Regions from separate parts of the Bacteroides zhangwenhongii genome, predicted to be linked through region 2. Evidence: riboswitches for the same ligand, from Rfam matches in the RefSeq annotation. Region 2 holds a riboswitch; the other holds the start of a gene.
What was found. Region 2 has a riboswitch for thiamine pyrophosphate ahead of thiS (sulfur carrier protein ThiS). Riboswitches for the same ligand answer to the same signal wherever they lie in the genome.
Positions count from the first base shown of each region.

Region 1: another riboswitch for thiamine pyrophosphate. It lies ahead of GD630_RS12660 (TonB-dependent receptor); the one in region 2 lies ahead of thiS (sulfur carrier protein ThiS).

Region 1 is NZ_CP059856.1:3,150,034-3,157,012, forward strand. It holds gene GD630_RS12630 (MATE family efflux transporter) at 1-911, opposite strand, end outside; gene GD630_RS12635 (CatB-related O-acetyltransferase) at 1,164-1,790, opposite strand; gene GD630_RS12640 (Lrp/AsnC family transcriptional regulator) at 2,007-2,477, opposite strand; gene GD630_RS12645 (O-acetylhomoserine aminocarboxypropyltransferase/cysteine synthase family protein) at 2,656-3,942, shown strand; gene GD630_RS12650 (hypothetical protein) at 4,010-4,249, shown strand; gene GD630_RS12655 (mechanosensitive ion channel family protein) at 4,351-5,253, opposite strand; TPP riboswitch at 5,381-5,477, shown strand; gene GD630_RS12660 (TonB-dependent receptor) at 5,478-6,979, shown strand, end outside.
Region 2 is NZ_CP059856.1:1,796,761-1,803,739, reverse strand. It holds gene thiC (phosphomethylpyrimidine synthase ThiC) at 1-164, opposite strand, end outside; gene GD630_RS07240 (thiazole synthase) at 199-975, opposite strand; gene GD630_RS07235 (thiamine phosphate synthase) at 1,008-1,625, opposite strand; gene thiS (sulfur carrier protein ThiS) at 1,630-1,830, opposite strand; TPP riboswitch at 1,891-1,984, opposite strand; gene GD630_RS07225 (superoxide dismutase) at 2,147-2,764, opposite strand; gene GD630_RS07220 (RHS repeat protein) at 2,842-4,581, opposite strand; gene GD630_RS07215 (ATP-dependent helicase) at 4,727-6,979, shown strand, end outside.

The sequences.
Region 1 (6,979 bases), 1.4 Mb from region 2:
CTCACAATAGGAACAAACCCTTGCGCAAATCCGGTTAATGGGACACTTGCGAATTGCATCGCACTTTGCAGAATGGTCAATGCGCTGACATAAATATCTCCAAAATCTTTCAGACTGCTGTTCAGAACAAAGCCAACTAGGCTTTCAGTACTTGCCATAATAAACGGTGATACGCCCAAAGCAAATATAGAAAGTATTATTTTCCGGTTCAACGCCATATAACGTTTTTCCAAAGGAAGAGAGGCGTGCCGGGAGAAAAGGAAAGTTAAAACCCACACCGCACTACATGCCTGTGAAAGTACTGTAGCCAGGGCCGCGCCTTTTACTCCCATATCGAGCCAAAAGATGAAAATCGGGTCGAGGACGATATTCAACAGTGCTCCTATTAATACCGAGTACATGGCGATAGCAGGACGCCCTTGTGCATTAATAAAGGAGTTTAATCCTGTGGATATTTCTACGAAGATAGTTCCCAATAAATAGATAGAAAGATAGTCGACTGCATACTCCAATGTATTTTCTGAAGCTCCTGTAAAAAGTAGAATCGGCTCCATAAAGGTATATGCGATGAGAGAAGTAAACAAGGTGAATAGTATCAGCAGGATAAAACCATTACCCAGAATTTTTCCGGCACGTGAACGATCCCCCTGTCCGAGTGCGATAGCCGCTAACGGCGCACCACCACCTCCTACTATCGCTGAAAAAGAAGAAATCAGTATAACAAGAGAAGTCGTTACTCCTACACCCGCCAATGCATCCGTACCAATCCCAGGGATATGACCAATATAAATACGGTCGACCATGCTATAAAGCAAATTAACAAATTGCGCTGCCACAGCCGGAAGTGCCATCTTAAAAACAAGCGGTAACATGCGCTCTGTCCCCAGTCGTTCTTCATATTTATTTATCATCCCAAACTTCTTTTTCTAAAATCAGTTGCAAAGTTATAAGAAAAACAGGCTTCCGATTTAAAACCATTGGATAAAATAAATATAATACATCAGTTATCTCCGTGTAAGAAATCCATAGATATACTGATTGATAAGGTTGTGTTATAGATATAAGCTTTACTTATCAACTGCGGATATCGGGTAGCAAATAACATAGTCATATCTCCGCCATTGAATACAATAATTAGCTTCTTCATGTTTATAACGTAACATCTATCTTTTGATCAGTTCTTCAATCTTTCCACCTATAATATAAGGTATACATTCGGATATCTTCTCAATGTTCCAATCCCACCATTGCAATTTCTGCAATTGGGCAATCGTATTCTCATCAAAACGCTTCCGGATTTCTTTGGCCGGTGTCCCACCTACTATCGTATAAGGAGGAACATCTTTAGTAACCACTGCCCGCGACGCAATGACTGCCCCATTTCCAATATGTACTCCTGCCATGATAACAGCTTCATATCCAATCCAGACATCATTACCTATTACTATATCTCCTTTATTATCCCAGGCAGAAGTTACATCTCCCTTATCTAAATTCCATTCCTCAAAAAAGATAGGAAATGTATAATTGGATAAAGAATTCAATGTGTGATTTGCACTGTTGAAAAGAAACTTAGCTCCACAGGCTATGGAGCAGAATTTTCCTATTATCAAGCGATCTTTATTAATCGGATAATGATATAAAACATTGTTCTTCTCAAAAAGAACCGGATCATTTACAAAGTCATTGTATATTGTATAATCACCTACGATAATAGCAGGATTCTTAATCACCGTATTCAGGTAAATAGTCTGAAAATCATTGGTACGAGGATATATGTTCGAATTCATTGTAATAGCTACTTTTATATGGTTTATTGAATAGAATAAATAAAATAACTTGTGATTTACGTTAAATCACAAACAGTTGTAACAGCAGAACTTTCTATTGTTACAATCCGTATGGGCGAAGCTATTTACAAAGTTGCCATTTCATTGTGTTAGCAGAACTGGATTTATATTACATAGCAAATATACAAGATAAATTTCAGACTATCACACAACGAACTAAATATGTATCCCATATTGATGCTTCACTTCGGCCATCACAAATGTACTTTCCAGTGAGCCGAGACTATCAATTGTCCCCAACACATTCAGAATAAACTCCTGATAGTATTTCATATTGGGAGCATGAATCTTCAACAGATAATCATAACTTCCTGATATGTTATAACATTCGGTTACTTCAGGAATATCCTGTATGATCCGTGTAAACTCGGCTGCTATATCCCTGTTCAGACGTCTAAGCTTCACACTGCAGAATACGACAAATCCCTGATTCAGCTTTTCCGCATCCAACACAGCAATATACTTCTTTATATATCCTCCACTCTCCAACCGTTTAAGACGTTCAAAAACAGGAGTTGAAGAAAGGCTCACCCGTGCAGCCAGCTCTTTAGTTGTCAATCGGGCGTTTTCTTGCAAAGTACGGAGTATTTGCAAATCGACTCTATCCAGTTTATCAAAAGTATCCATAAGAAAAATATTCTTCTAAAAGGTGATTTTTAGGAATAACGCAGATACATTATTCCATATAACGGCACAAAAATAGCATTATTTTCTATATTTAAGCCATATATTGTTCGATATATCTACATCCCATAACTTTGCAAGAAAATAAAGAAAGAATATAAAACTTAAAAAACATACGATTATGGCAACAAAGAATTTACATTTCGAGACTTTACAAGTTCATGTAGGACAAGAACAAGCAGATCCGGCAACAGATGCCCGTGCAGTACCTATTTATCAGACTACCTCTTATGTATTTCACAACTCCGCCCACGCAGCCGCACGTTTCGGCCTGCAGGACCCGGGAAACATCTATGGTCGCCTGACCAACTCCACTCAAGGAGTTTTTGAACAACGCGTAGCCGCTCTTGAAGGAGGAGTAGCAGGGCTGGCAGTTGCTTCGGGTGCCGCTGCTATCACTTATGCTTTCGAGAACATCACTCGCGCAGGCGACCATATTGTAGCAGCCAAAACTATTTATGGAGGAAGTTATAACTTACTGGCTCATACCTTACCCAGCTATGGCATCACAACAACATTCGTTGATCCAAGTGATTTATCGAACTTTGAAAAAGCCATTCAGGAAAATACGAAAGCCGTATTTATCGAGACGCTGGGAAATCCGAACTCAAATATCATTGATATAGAGGCAGTAGCTGAAATAGCTCACCGCCACAAAATTCCTTTGATTATTGATAACACGTTCGGTACTCCGTATTTAATCCGTCCCATCGAACACGGAGCAGATATCGTAGTACATTCTGCAACAAAATTCATTGGCGGACACGGTTCTTCATTAGGAGGAGTTATTGTAGATTCGGGAAAATTCGACTGGGTAGCTTCCGGCAAATTTCCACAACTAACCGAACCTGATCCATGCTATCATGGCGTACGCTTCGTTGATGCAGCCGGTCCGGCTGCCTATGCCATCCGTATCCGGGCTATTCTGCTGCGCGACACAGGTGCCACCATCAGTCCATTCAACGCTTTTATCCTGTTGCAAGGCTTGGAAACTCTTTCCTTGCGCGTAGAACGCCATGTAGAAAATGCATTGAAGGTAGTGAATTTCTTAAACAATCACCCGAAAGTGAAGAAAGTGAACCATCCGTCATTATCCAATCATCCTGACCATGCACTGTATCAACGTTACTTCCCGAATGGTGCCGGTTCCATTTTTACTTTCGAGGTAAAAGGCGGACAAGAAGAAGCACACCGCTTCATCGACAGCCTGGAGATTTTCTCCCTGCTTGCCAATGTTGCCGATGTGAAATCATTGGTGATCCACCCGGCAAGCACTACCCATTCACAGCTCAATGCACAGGAACTCGCCGAACAGGAGATTTATCCGGGCACCGTACGTTTATCAATTGGAACGGAACATATTGATGACCTGATTGAGGATTTGGATCAGGCGCTTGCCAAAATCTAACATTCAATCATTGAACTTTCCATGACTACAAGATGTTATACCAATATAACATTAAAACATTGCAGTTATGGAAAAATATTTAATACACAGTAACGAACTGCATCTGATAGACGCAGAGAAAATCCATCAAGCCGTAGAAAAGCTGGTGGAGTCACTCGATTTAGCCGCCGGATCTACTACAAACTTTAATCTCTATCAGGTCGTAGAAAATTATTTCAAGGATCTTGAAAAAAGAAGGAAAATCAATCACGTACTGGGGATTAAAGAAGACAGATACGAGCTAGCCGAAGATTTCGGTATTAAATAAAAGTAAATTCATTCAATCACACCAGACTATTGTTCTAAATAAAACGAGAGAGTTCCACAAAAGTGAGACTCTCTCGTTTTCTATTATATACGGTATGATAATCAGCCTTGATGCACTGTAAGCTGCGGGAACGGGAAATTGATACCCTTTTCATTGAAGGTTTCGTAAATAGCCTTGTTGATGTCGAAATAAACTCCCCAATAATCCGAGCTGTTCACCCAAACACGCGCTACTACATTCACACTGCTTGCGTCCAATGCATGAAGAGCTACAAATGGGGCGGGTTCATTCAGGATACGCTTATCGGCAGCAAGAATCTCATAAACGACTTCCTGTACCTTGTCATAATCTTCTCCATAATCGATTCCTACAATCCACTCTACACGACGAGTCACCTGATTACTATAATTGGTAACCACACCGCTACTCATCGCTCCGTTCGGTACATAAATCACTTTGTTATCCGCAGTAGTCAGAATAGTGTGGAAAATCTGTATTTCTTTTACTGTGCCCGAAACGCCCTGACTTTCAATCCAATCGCCTACTTTATAAGGTTTGAACAGCAACACGATCAGTCCTCCGGCAAAGTTCTGCAAGTTACCGGATAACGCCATACCGACAGCCACACCGGCAGATGCCAGCAAAGCCGCAAACGAAGTTGTTTCTACTCCCAAAGCACCGACAACCGAAATAATCAACAGAATAGTCAATAGGATATTCACCAAACTCCGGACGAAAGTTTTGATACTTATATCAACCTTTCTCTTATCCATCAAACGCCCTACAAATTTATTGAGCATCGAAATAAGGAAACGCCCTACGATAAAGACAATGACCGCTATCAGGATACGTTCTCCGGCACGAATACCAAAATCAATCAGTTGTTGGGTTATCAATGAAAGCTTGTCCAAACCTTCAGCGTTGGCAATCGCCTCTTTCATCAGCTCATCTGCGGCCACTTGCACGGAATCCGCAGCTTGTGTTGCTTGAAATAATAGTAACATAATCTAAATGTATTAAATGAATAAATGGTTGTTTGTCCTTTTCAACGAATTGCAAAGTTATATTGTTTTTAGCAAATCTAAAAGTTTTTTTTGCTTTCCTCCTGTAAATGCTGTATTTTTGCATCCGATTCACTGGTAGGGGTGCCTTAACATGACGGGCTGAGAACATACCCATAGAATCTGAACCGGGTAATGCCGGCGTAGAGAACTAACAAATAAGCAAGATGAAAAGAATTGTTATGATGGCCATCGCCTTATCGGGCGCAGGCTTTGCTGTCCATGCACAGACGAGTGCTAAAGCGGACAGTCTGAAAGTTGTAAACCTGCAAGAAGTGCAGGTAGTATCCACGCGTGCTACGGCGAAAACTCCGGTAGCATTCACCAATGTAAGAAAAGAACAGATCAGTAAACAGAATTTCGGACAGGATATCCCATTCCTATTATCTACCACTCCTTCCGTACTGACAACCTCAGATGCCGGAGCGGGAGTAGGATATACTACGATTCGCGTTCGCGGAACGGACGCTACCCGTATTAACGTCACCGCCAACGGTATTCCGATGAACGATGCGGAGAGCCACGCCATCTTCTGGGTAAATACTCCCGACTTCGCCTCTTCTCTGGAAGATATGCAGATTCAACGGGGAGCAGGCACATCGACCAACGGTTCGGGAGCATTCGGCGCCAGTATCAATATGCGTACGCAAAGCATTTCATCCCAACCATACGCCGAAGTTTCCGGTTCTTACGGTTCATTCAACACGCACAAAGAAACGGTCAAAGTCGGGACCGGGCTGATTAACAAATATTGGGCATTCGATGCGCGGCTCTCTAATATCCAGAGTGACGGATACCGCGACCGCGCCTCATCAGACCTGAAATCATATTTCGTGCAAGGCGGTTACTTCGGTGAGAGCACAACGATCAAGTTTATCACTTTCGGTGGAAAGGAGAAGACTTATCATGCTTGGGACGGTATCAGCAAAGAACAACTGGAGAACGACCGGACATATAATCCGAACGGAGTCATTCTGGATGATAATAAAGGAAAAGGTTATCCGATCGGCTTTTATGATGATCAAACGGATAATTACCGACAGACACATTATCAACTTCTGTTCAATCATATCTTCTCTCCGGCATGGAATCTGAATATCGCTTTCCATTATACCAATGGCTTCGGTTATTATCAGGAATACAAGAACGGACGTACATTGGAGGAATATGGTTTGAAGCCTTTCTACCTGCCGGATAACAGCGAACCGCAGAAGAAAACAAATCTCGTACGCCAGAAGTTGGTGGACAGTGATTTCGGCGGCGGTATCTTCTCTCTGAATTACCAGAATGAGAGACTGAACGCTTCGCTAGGCGGCGGACTCAACCGATACAGTAACGACCATTATGGAAAAGTTTTGTGGGTAAAGAATTACACCGAACAACTCGACCCGGAACATGAGTATTACCGTAATAACGGCGGAAAGACGGACGGGAATATCTATTTGAAAGCCAATTACCAACTGACCGGCAGCCTGAGTGCATACGCAGATCTGCAATACCGTTATATCCGTTATACGATTGATGGGGATAATGATAAATGGGACTTCACCGCTACTCCCGAGCGTTTGCAGCGACTGGATGTGAGAGAACACTTCAGCTTCTTCAATCCGAAAGCCGGACTTTTCTGGCAAATCAATCCGAACCACAGCACATACGCCTCTTTCTCGGT
Region 2 (6,979 bases):
TCATACACATATACTTCCGGATTGGGAGTTACAATCTTTTCTTCGCCTTCAAAACTGACACTGGGCACTTGCTCCACTTTCCGCATGGCAACGCGGATATTCGGATAAAGTTTTCCGGGTAAATATACTTTCTGAGAGCGGGGAAATTTTATTCTTTGTTCCATAATTGTTCTTTTAGCAGTCAGCTACTTATTCATATTATTTATCCAAAAAAGCAGTCAGCGGTGAGCTGGCTTCGGCTATAAAGTTGTCCGCTTGCAGTCCTAATCCCGCTTCGTATGCCTGTCTTCCGGCTTCGGTGGCAGTTTTGAAGGCCTTCGCCATTTCTACCGGGTTTCCGGCAACGGCAATTGCTGTATTTACCAGTACGGCGGAAGCTCCCAGTTCCATTGCTTCAGCGGCATGGCTTGGCGCACCGATACCTGCATCAACGACAACAGGGATACCTGCCTGCTCGATAATAATCTGTAGGAATTCTTTGGTCTGCAATCCTTTATTTGTGCCGATCGGAGCGCCGAGAGGCATAACGGTAGCTGCTCCGGCTTCTTCCAACCGTTTACAAAGCACGGGGTCTGCCTGACAATAAGGCAATACGACGAAACCTAGTTTTACCAACTCTTCCGTAGCTTTCAGTGTCTCGATAGAGTCGGGGAGCAGGTAGCGGGGATCTGGGTGAATCTCTAGTTTCAGCCAGTTTGTTCCGAACGCCTCACGCGCCATCTGTGCGGCAAACACAGCCTCTTCCGCATCGCGTACACCGGAAGTGTTGGGTAATAACTGGATATTCGGATGGATAATATGTTTCAGCATATCGTCCTCTTTGTTGTCCATGTCAATACGTTTCATGGCAACCGTTACCATTTCTGTGCCCGAAGCCAGAATAGATTGCTCCATTATTTCATTGGAGTTGAATTTTCCTGTTCCCAAGAAAAGGCGTGAGCTGAATTCACGTCCTGCAATTACTAACTTTTCCATGTCTTTTGGAATTTAGAATTATAGATGTTGATTTATGAATTACTTAGAATCTTCCGTGTTTCCTCTACCGGATTTTCCGCCCGGAGAATCGTTCCGGACAAGGCGATGCCATTGACTCCTGTGCGGAGGATACCGGGGATATCTTCGTTGGTGATTCCTCCGATAGCTACTACCGGAAGGTTGATATCCGCTTCTTTCATTTGTGAAAGGATGGAAGCGTAACCTTCCAGACCGAGTACGGGACTTAAATTCTTTTTAGTGGTGGTGAAGCGGAAGGGACCGATCCCCAAGTAATCGGCTCCGGCGCGGTAATGTTGTACGACATCCTCGAAGGTATTGGCCGTGCCACCGATGATAAAGGCTTCTCCGAGTATCTGTCGTGCCTGGTCGATGGGCATATCCTTCTTTCCCAGATGTACACCGTCCACTTCCAGTTTCTTGACCAATTCGACATGATCATCGAGAACTAAGATAGCTTCGTGTTCCTTACAGAGTGGCTTCAGTTGCAGCGCCACTTGTTCCACCTCCTCAAGAGGAGCTTCTTTCATGCGTAGTTGGATCCATTTGCACCCTCCTTCGAGTGCCATACGTGCCGATTCGAAATATGAATACCGTTCGGTCTGATGTGTGATAAATTGCAGACTAATCATTTTCTTATCCTCCGCAAGCCGCCTTGATAATTACCAGATTGTCATTCTCATGCAATACGAAACGTTCCCATTCGGTACGGGGAATCATTTTGTTGTTTACCGCGATAGCAATACCTTGAACGGGAAGTTCGAGTTGCGTCGTCAGCTGTGTAAGGGTAGAGTTGGGGATAAGTTCCACCTCTTTGTTGTTCACTTGTACTTTCATTGTCCTATCAGAATAAATAAGTTGAAAGTAAATACAAAGAGCGTGCTTTTACGGAAAGGCGATAAGAAGAAACACAATCCCTACGTCAGTGCTAACTGCATCAGGTTCTTAGGGTATAATCTCAGCCCCTCATGGGGCACCCCTTTGTCTTTACGGGAGCAAAGTAAGTGAAAAAGAAACAGAAAAACACTAAATCGGTTGATTTTTTTTCATTTTTCTGTCGGATATTTGTGTTGGTGGCATCTATATAGCCTAAAAAAGGTCGCTGTGAAAATCACAACGACCTTGTTCAAGTATAGTTTAGTCAGTAAATCCGTTACATTCTGTTTTCCACCACATCCCAGTCGATGATACTCCACAGGGCATTGACATGGTCGGCACGACGGTTCTGGTAATCCAGATAGTAAGAGTGTTCCCACACGTCAAAACCGAGAAGCGGTTTCAATCCGGCACGTACAGGGTTACTGCCGTTTCCTTCTTTGGTGATGTGCAGTTTTCCGTTTTTATCAACGGACAACCAGGCCCATCCTGAACCGAATAATCCTACCGCTGCCGCATTGAATTCTTTCTTGAAGTTTTCAAAGCTGCCGAAGTCACGCTTGATGGCTTCTCCCAGTTTGCCTGTCGGTTCTTTCTTGGCAGGTTTGGGGGCAAATTGCAGGAAATATAGATTGTGGTTCAATACTTGTCCGGCGTTATTGAATATAGCTCCGTCCGGTGCGGTGGCAACGATTTCTTCCACCTTTTTACCTTCATATTCGGTTCCGGGCACGAGGCTGTTCAGATTATTTACATACGTTTGTAGATGTTTCCCGTAATGGAAATCTATCGTTTGCTGACTGATTACAGGTTCCAACGCATTGTTTGCGTAAGGAAGTTTAGGCATTTCGTAAGTCATGGTCATCATAATTAAAGACATTAATATAGTATTCATAATGTTACAAGTTTTAAATGGCTTGTTATACTATAATAACAGAAGCATTTGGTAAAAGGTTCGCAGTATCTTCACTTTTATTTATAAATATACTGTACTCGTTCCACCTCTTGGGGATTTCCGCGATTTGTACGGCAGACCCATTGCCCTGTATTATCATATTCATAATAAGAATTTCCGTCAATCGGATTGCCATATTTATCATACATACAAGTCAGGTAACCGGACGTTTTCTGGTTATTGCCTAAAATACGCAGATAAGCTATCTGAGTCAAATAACCGTATTTATCATATTCATAAGTATCTTTTTGGGAGATAACTTGATCGGCGGAGTTAGCCATAAGCAAGTTCTGATGTTGCGATGCGGTCAATCTGCCTTTTTCATCATACTTGTTCGCTGTGTATGCTTGGAGTTCTCCGTTCTTATTATATTCTTTAGCTTCAGTCAATAAGCCTTGTTTATTGTATGTGCTGATAATCGACCTTCCGTCCATATATTTAAGTGAATCGCTCTCGATGCTCCCGTCGGCACCGATACGGCGTGTCCTTCGGTAAATGTCCGTTTTGGTCTTGGGATTTGTCTGCACTTCAAAAATGCAGTGGCCTTGAGGGTCATACAGTCTGTTTGTTTGCACCTCGTCACTCACCTGACCGTTTTTCATAGTCAGGGATAATATAGAGACAAGCTGCCCCTTGTCATTGTACGAATAAGTGGTTGACACATTCCCAGTGCTGTCGTTGGCGGCAGACTTGATCAGTCGTCCCGCATTGTAATATTTTACGGAAGTGGGAGTGGAGATGATTGTCTGTAGAATGAATGGAGCTCGTAGCGCATTGGCTTGATCACGAAACTCTTTGTACTTATGTGTACTGAGGAATTCCTGCAACAAACCCAAAGATTCGGAATTGGTTATTGCCGGTTTCAAAAGTTCAAAATCAGCTTTCTCGCTAAGATATTCGAGGTCGTCCAGATGGGTACGTGCTGAGGAACTCAGATAAGGGTTGCGTTTATAATCGTCAATAACCTGCCGGAGGGCGGTTGCATTGTTTCCCTCTCGCAGACTGTCGATACAATGGAATAGAAAATCATCATATAAAGCTTGGACTTCTGGCAAAAACGGGCGCGTTTCTTTGTCCGTGAAAAACTTTAGCATTGCCGGATCGTCAAAAAAAGCTTTGAAATTTTCCTGTGACGGGGTATGCTTTACAATCCCGTATAACCGTTTGTTTTCGGCAGCATTGATTTGCGGGATAAATTTCCCGTTCGGATATTCCGCTATATATGTCTGATATGTACTGAGTGCAGGCGCTGTCAGCATACCTTCCAATAAAGCCAATTCGCGGATATTCCGTATCTTCTGTGCAATAACGGAGTCTGCCGTATAACCGCTTGAACGAATACTGTCCAGCAGTGTACGGCTGAAAGGTATCTGTTCTTTCGAAGCCTCCAATATGTGGATAATAGCCTGTTCCGCTCTGTCCTGTACGTTCGGAAGCGGTATTTTCTCTTCCTCACAGATGTTGGAGAAGTAGGCGTTTGCCGCTTTCCCGTAACATCCGAAATAATCGGTTGCGGCTTGTTCGCTTTGTTCGTTCCACAACCCGTTAAGGACATCCAGCAGGGCTAGTTCTTCGGCATAATATGCCTTCGTGTCGTTGTCTACCTTTTCTCGGTTCTTCTGCCATTTTTCCGTATCATTATCGTTCAGATACCTTAGCAGTTTTTCCATACGGCTTTGTTTTTGCGCCATAGCCTGTGGAATGCAGGCGACTAGGCTTAAACTCAAAATAATTGATAACAATATACTTTTTTTCATTGCTTTGGGGGTTAGGTTAAAATAGTTAGTGACGAAAAATCATAAAAATACCGTCATTCTCAAATGAATATTATACTTTTGTATTCAGAACAAATTTGAATGCCGAGAGTTTGTTAAAAAACTACATTGTTTTTATAATGCTGTTATGAATATCAATTATATAAAGGAATTGAATGAGAGTCAGTGCGCGGCGGTGACTTACAATGACGGGCCTTCGCTAGTGATAGCCGGTGCGGGTTCGGGTAAGACACGTGTGCTGACTTATAAAATAGCCTATCTGTTGGAGAACGGTTACAATCCGTGGAATATTCTTGCACTTACCTTTACCAATAAGGCGGCACGTGAGATGAAAGAACGTATTGCCCGACAAGTGGGGGCGGAACGGGCACGTTACTTGTGGATGGGTACATTTCATTCCATCTTCTCCCGTATTCTTCGTGCTGAGGCGCAATATATCGGCTTTACCTCGCAGTTTACAATCTACGACACGGCTGATAGTAAAAGTCTGCTTCGTTCTATTATTAAGGAAATGGGACTGGACGAAAAGACTTATAAACCGGGAACGGTACAAGCCCGTATCTCCAATGCAAAGAATCATTTGGTCACTCCTACGGGATACGCTGCCAATAAAGAAGCATATGAAGGCGATATGGCTGTAAAAATGCCTGCTATTCGTGATATCTATACCCGTTATTGGGAAAGGTGTCGTCAGGCGGGAGCTATGGATTTTGATGATCTGCTGGTATATACTTATATCTTATTTCGTGATTATCCGGAAGTATTGGCACGTTATCAAGACCAATTCCGATATATACTCGTTGATGAGTATCAAGATACTAATTATGCGCAACATAGCATTGTTCTGCAATTGACGAAAGAAAATCAGCATGTTTGTGTTGTTGGCGATGATGCACAAAGCATTTACTCTTTTCGTGGAGCGGATATTGATAATATCCTTTACTTTACGAAGACATATCCGAATACGAAAGTTTTCAAGTTGGAGCAGAACTATCGTTCCACACAGACCATTGTTTGTGCTGCCAACAGCTTGATAGAAAAGAATGAGCGCCAGATACGTAAAGCCGTATTTTCCGAAAAGGAGAAAGGGGAAGCTATCGGTGTATTTCAGGCATATAGTGATGTGGAAGAAGGGGATATCGTTGCTAATAAGGTAGCTGAACTTCGTCGGGAATATCATTACGAGTATGCTGATTTTGCTATTCTATATCGTACGAATGCACAAAGTCGTATTTTTGAGGAAGCTCTTCGGAAGCGGAGTATGCCTTATAAAATTTATGGCGGGCTTTCATTCTACCAACGTAAAGAGATAAAAGATGTGATTGCTTATTTCCGTTTGGTGGTGAATCCGAATGATGAAGAAGCATTCAAACGAATTATTAATTATCCTGCTCGTGGTATCGGAGATACTACGGTCGGTAAAATCATATCGGCGGCAACTGATCACGGAGTCAGTCTGTGGTCAACGCTTTGTGAACCGTTGACCTATGGACTGAACATCAACAAAGGTACTCATACAAAGCTGCAAGGTTTCCGTGCATTGATCGAGGGTTTTATAACCGGTCAGGCGGATAAGAATGCGTATGAGATAGGTGTGGATATTATCCGTCAATCGGGCATTATGAACGATGTGTGTCAGGATACTTCTCCGGAGAACTTGAGCCGTAAGGAAAACATAGAAGAATTGGTGAATGGAATGAATGATTTCTGTGCTTTGCGGCAGGAGGAAGGCAATCCGAATATATCTCTTACCGATTTTCTTTCAGAGATTGCGTTGCTCACCGATCAGGATTCCGACAAAGCGGATGACGGAGAAAAGATAACGTTGATGACAGTTCATTCCGCCAAAGGATTGGAATTTAAGAATGTTTTTGTAGTCGGTCTGGAAGAAAACCTATTTCCAAGTGGGATGGTTGGCGATTCTCCCCGTGCATTGGAGGAAGAACGCCGTTTGTTCTATGTCGCCATTACCCGTGCAGAGGAACATTGCTACTTGTCTTTTGCCAAAACACGCTTCCGTTATGGAAAGATGGAGTTTGGGAGTCCCAGTCGTTTCTTGCGTGATATTGATATCCATTATTTGAAAATGCCGCACGAAGCGGGAATCAGTCGTTCGGTGGATGAAGGCGCAGGACGCTTCCGCAGGGAGATTGAAGGAGGATTCACTCGTTCTGCTTCTCCGTCGCGTACTACACCTTTTGGAAGTGCTTCTTCGGAACGAAAGGAGCGACCGAAGGCTCAGATAATAGCTCCCAGTGTGCCGAGAAATTTGAAAAAGGTAAGTACGGTAAGTGGCGGTTCTCAAGCGATGTCTTCCGGTCCGGTATCGGTTGCAGGATTACAAGCCGGACAGAGAATTGAACATGAACGTTTCGGTTTG